One region of the Aquabacterium olei genome, then DNA from elsewhere that is predicted to be linked to it. Evidence: predicted binding sites of a transcription regulator. Region 1 holds the regulator's gene; the other holds the start of a gene.
What was found. Region 1 encodes FNR, which switches genes on or off when oxygen is low (the NO sensors DNR and NnrR bind a similar motif). Its sites were predicted from a motif close to TTGATNNNNATCAA; they were not measured.
Positions count from the first base shown of each region.

Region 2: the regulator FNR is predicted to act here: its motif matches at 717-730, upstream of DEH84_RS17095 (OmpW/AlkL family protein).

Region 1 is NZ_CP029210.1:1,461,120-1,463,317, reverse strand. It holds gene hemN (oxygen-independent coproporphyrinogen III oxidase) at 1-692, opposite strand, end outside; gene fnr (fumarate/nitrate reduction transcriptional regulator Fnr) at 899-1,615, shown strand; gene DEH84_RS06535 (hypothetical protein) at 1,693-1,983, opposite strand; gene DEH84_RS06530 (nitrogen fixation protein FixH) at 2,077-2,198, opposite strand, start outside.
Region 2 is NZ_CP029210.1:3,821,353-3,823,550, reverse strand. It holds gene metF (methylenetetrahydrofolate reductase [NAD(P)H]) at 1-601, shown strand, start outside; gene DEH84_RS17095 (OmpW/AlkL family protein) at 815-1,453, shown strand; gene DEH84_RS17090 (PEP-CTERM sorting domain-containing protein) at 1,698-2,198, shown strand, end outside.

The sequences.
Region 1 (2,198 bases):
GGCGTCTGCTTGGGCAGACCGTAGATCAGATCCATGTTGATGGAATCGAATCCCTCGGCGCGGGCCGCTTTCATCAGCTCGGCCACCATTTCATAGGGCTGGACCCGGTGGATGGCCTGCTGAACCAGCGGATCGAAGTCCTGAACACCAAGGCTCAAGCGGTTGAAACCCATGGCCGCCAGGCGCTTGAGTCGCGCGGCATCCACGGTGCGAGGGTCGACTTCGATGGCGTACTCGCCGCCCGGCACGAAACGGAAGGCGTCCTGCAGCATGGTGAGCAGGCCTTCCAGCTCGTCATCGCTGAGGAAGGTGGGGCTGCCGCCACCCAGGTGCAACTGCGACACGGCCTGACCGCGGCCAATCTGGTTGATCACCAATTGAACCTCGGAGCGAAGCGCTTCCAGGTACTCGGTGGCCCGACCATGGTGGCGCGTGATCACTTTGTTGCAGGCGCAGTAGTAGCAGACCGACTCGCAGAACGGGATGTGGACATACAGCGACAGCGGCACGGCACCGCCCGCCATGGCCCCCGCCCCTTCGCTGCGCTGGACGAGCGCCTGGCGGTGCTGGGTCGGCCCGAAGGCCTCCACAAACCGATCGGCCGTCGGGTACGAGGTGTAGCGTGGTCCGGACACGTCAAGTCGAGTCAGCACCTCGCTCGAGATGATGGGGGCGGGTTGAATGGTTATCATGGCCTGGTCGCTCATATACGGAGTCTGTGCCAAACTGGCAGTGCTGCGGGTTGATCTGCCTCAACCTCGAGTCCGGGGATCGGGCAACAATCAGGAAGACCTTGAGGTTCCTCATGTTGAATAACACCATCCCCGTCCTGGACCAGAGCAACACCGACGCATGCCGCTCTTCGAGCAAGGGCTCCACCAACGGTTCGTCGTGTGCAATGAAATACGAAGCATTCAAAGTTGCCTGCTCCAGCTGCAATCTGCGTGAGCTGTGCCTCCCTGTGGGGCTCAGCCAGCCGCAGCTGAGCCATCTGGACTCGCTCGTGGCCACGCGCAAGACCGTCAAGCGGGGCGACGCGTTGTTCCACACGGGCGATGCCTTCCGATCGGTCTATGCGGTGCGCACCGGCTTTTTCAAGACCCGCATCTCCTCCGAGGATGGGCGCGATCAGGTCACCGGCTTCCAGATGGCCGGCGAGTTGCTGGGCCTGGACGGTATCAGCACCGACCGCCATGCCTGTGACGCCATTGCGCTGGAAGATTCTCAGGTCTGCGTGATCCCGTATGCGCAGCTGGAAGACCTGTCGCGCGAGTTCTCGGATCTGCAGCACCAGTTCCACAAGATCATGAGCCGCGAAATCGTGCGTGACCACGGCGTCATGCTGCTGCTGGGCAGCATGCGCGCCGAAGAGCGGCTGGCCGCCTTCCTGCTCAACCTGACGCAGCGCCTGCATGCGCGTGGTTTTTCAGCCTCGGCGCTGGTGCTCCGCATGACGCGGGAAGAGATTGGCAGCTACTTGGGCCTCAAGCTCGAAACCGTGAGCCGCACGTTCTCGAAGTTTCAGGACGAAGGCCTGCTTGAGGTCAAGCAGCGCGACATCCGCATCACCGACGAAGCAGGCCTGCGCGCACTGGTCAACAGCGTGCGGTGCTGATTCCGCATCCCTGATGTGCCTTTGAATAAACCCGCCGCTGGCGGGTTTTTACTTTCGGCGGGGCGAAGCAGCAGAAGTCAGGGACGCGCTGCAGCGTGCCCATGGCGAGACCGCCGAACGCGCCGCTCGATCCGTCTGGCCCCGACCTCGTCATGGCGCATCAGCCAGTGCGACGCCGCCGTAGCCAGGGCAATCAAGGCCCAGAAGGCGAGGAACGTCAGGCTGTAGACGGTGTCGGCATCCGGATACCAGCTGCCGATCTGCAGCATGCCGGGATCCACCCAGGCAAACACCAGCATCTCCAGCAGCCCGGCGACCAAGAACGCGGGCCAGAGGATCTGGGCAGCGTGCAAGCTACGCTGTGTCATGCGGCACTCCTCTCACAGGAATAGGGACACGACCTGATGTTCCGCCAGTCGGGCGGGCTTGCCTGCGGGATTTACCCGCAGGCGGGGGCGCACTCAGCGCTCCGCGGGCTGGGTGCTGCCTTCAGCCGCATGGTTGCGCGCCTTCACCGCGGGCAACTCGTTCGTGGAAGACACCTGGCCTTTGGATGTGTCCAGCACCGGATCCACGTTCTTGA
Region 2 (2,198 bases), 1.5 Mb from region 1:
CCAGCTGCAGCAGTTCAAGGCCGAAGGCATCCGCCGCATCGTGGCGTTGCGAGGCGACCTGCCCAGCGGCTACGGCGGCTTCGGTGAGTTCCGCTATGCGTCCGACCTGGTGGCCTTCATCCGCGCCGAGACGGGCGACCACTTCCACATCGAAGTGGCCGCCTACCCCGAGATGCACCCGCAGGCCCGCAACCCGCAGGCCGACCTGAATGCCTACGTCACGAAGGTGAAGGCTGGGGCCAACGCCGCGCTCACCCAGTACTTCTACAACAGCGACGCCTACTTCCGCTTCGTGGACGAGGCGGCCGCGCTGGGCGCCGACATCCCGGTGATCCCCGGCATCATGCCGATCACCAACAGCAGCCAGTTGCTGCGGTTCTCGGACGCGTGCGGCGCCGAGATCCCGCGCTGGATCCGCAGCCGGCTCGAAGGCTTCGGCGACGACAAGGCCTCGATCCAGGCCTTCGGCCTCGATGTGGTGACGGACCTGTGCGACCAGCTGCGCTGTGCGGGCGTGCCGGGGCTGCACTTCTACACGATGAACCAGGCCGGCCCGGTCAAGGCCATCTGCGAGCGCCTGGGCCTCACGCCCTCCGCGTGAGTGCTGCTGCCGGGCGGTGTGTCGCCCGGCGTTGCGCGGACGCATCACCGATGTCTGATCTGACGCAAAGCACCCGGGGCGCTGCCCCTCGCGCGGCCCCGGCCCGGGTGGCGACTTGATGCAGCACAAGTCCGGGCGACGTTCCGCTTGCTGCAATGATGTCATGGAAAGCCCTCCGGCGATCCACAAGCCACTGAACAAGAAGGAACGACCATGAGCACCATCTTCACCCGCTCGAGCCTGATCGCCGCAGTTGCCCTGGCCTGCGCCGCCCTGACCCCCGCCGTCTCGCAAGCCGCTGCCGGTGACATCGTGGTGCGTGCCCGCGCGCTGTACCTGGAGCCGGCCAACGAAAGCACCGGCCCCATCGTCCCGGACAACGCCATCAAGGTGAACTCGAAGTACATCTGGGAAGTGGACGCTTCTTACTTCGTCACCAACAATCTTGCATTGGAACTGATCGCCACTTCGCCGCAGAAGCACACTGTTTACGCAGGTGATGCGAAGCTCGGCACCCTGCGCCACTTGCCTCCTACGCTCACGCTGCAATACCACTTCGCGCCTGACCATCCCACCGTGCGCCCCTACATCGGCGCGGGCGTGAACTACACGCGCTTCTCGGCAGTGAAGCTGACTTACCCGGACGGCAACGCTCTCAAGCTGGAAGAGAGCAGCTGGGGGACGGCCTTCCAGATCGGTGCTGACTTCCCGATCACCAAGGAACTCGCGCTTAACGTGGACTTTAAGAAGATCGATATCCGCGCCGATGTGACCCACCCGGTTGCTGGCAAGGCCGCCACCGTGAAGGTTGACCCGATCGTCTTCGGCATCGGCCTCGGCTACCGCTTCTGATGGCGCTGCACCGGCCCGGCCGGTGCGCCGCTTGAAACGGCCCCCGCAAGGGGGCTTTTTTGTGTGCGTCAGGAACGCAGGGGCGAAAGCGCGAGCAATCCTGGCCCAAGGCGCCCGGATGCTGCCCCACGCTTGGGGGGTGTTTAAGGGTCAACGATATGGGGTGGGGCGTGCGCCCGCTGCAGCATGGTTTCAACTGCCTTGTGGCAGTGCCAACCAACAACTGCAATCTAAGGTGATACACATGCACAGCACCCTGACCCGGCTCGCGCAAGCGGGCGTGGCGGTGGCGGCCCTGACGGCCGGCGCAGCCGTTCATGCGGCGGCCTTCACGGCGCCCACCCAGGCCGTTCTGACCCTCAGCTCCGACATCACGCAACTGCTGACCGGCGCGACCTTCTCGTCGGTCGGCGACGCCACGTACGATGCCAGCTCGAACAAGCTGAGCGAGGCGTTCACGGCCGTTTCCCTCAGCAGCCCCTCGGCGGCGGACTTTCTGGGCAACACCAGCGCCAGTTCGGGCTTCAACCTGAACTACAAGACCTCGGTGCTGAGCATCACCAACATCAGCTACAGCCAGGCGAGCAAGTCGCTCTCCGGCACGCTGGCGCTGGATGGCAGCGTCAAGTACACCGGGCAGCTGCTCACCTCGGCCTCGGCCTCTGTCTCCGAAAACTTCAATGCCGCGCTGGGCACGGGCTACCTGAGCACCGGCCAGCTGTTCCTGACGGATGGCGCGGCCACG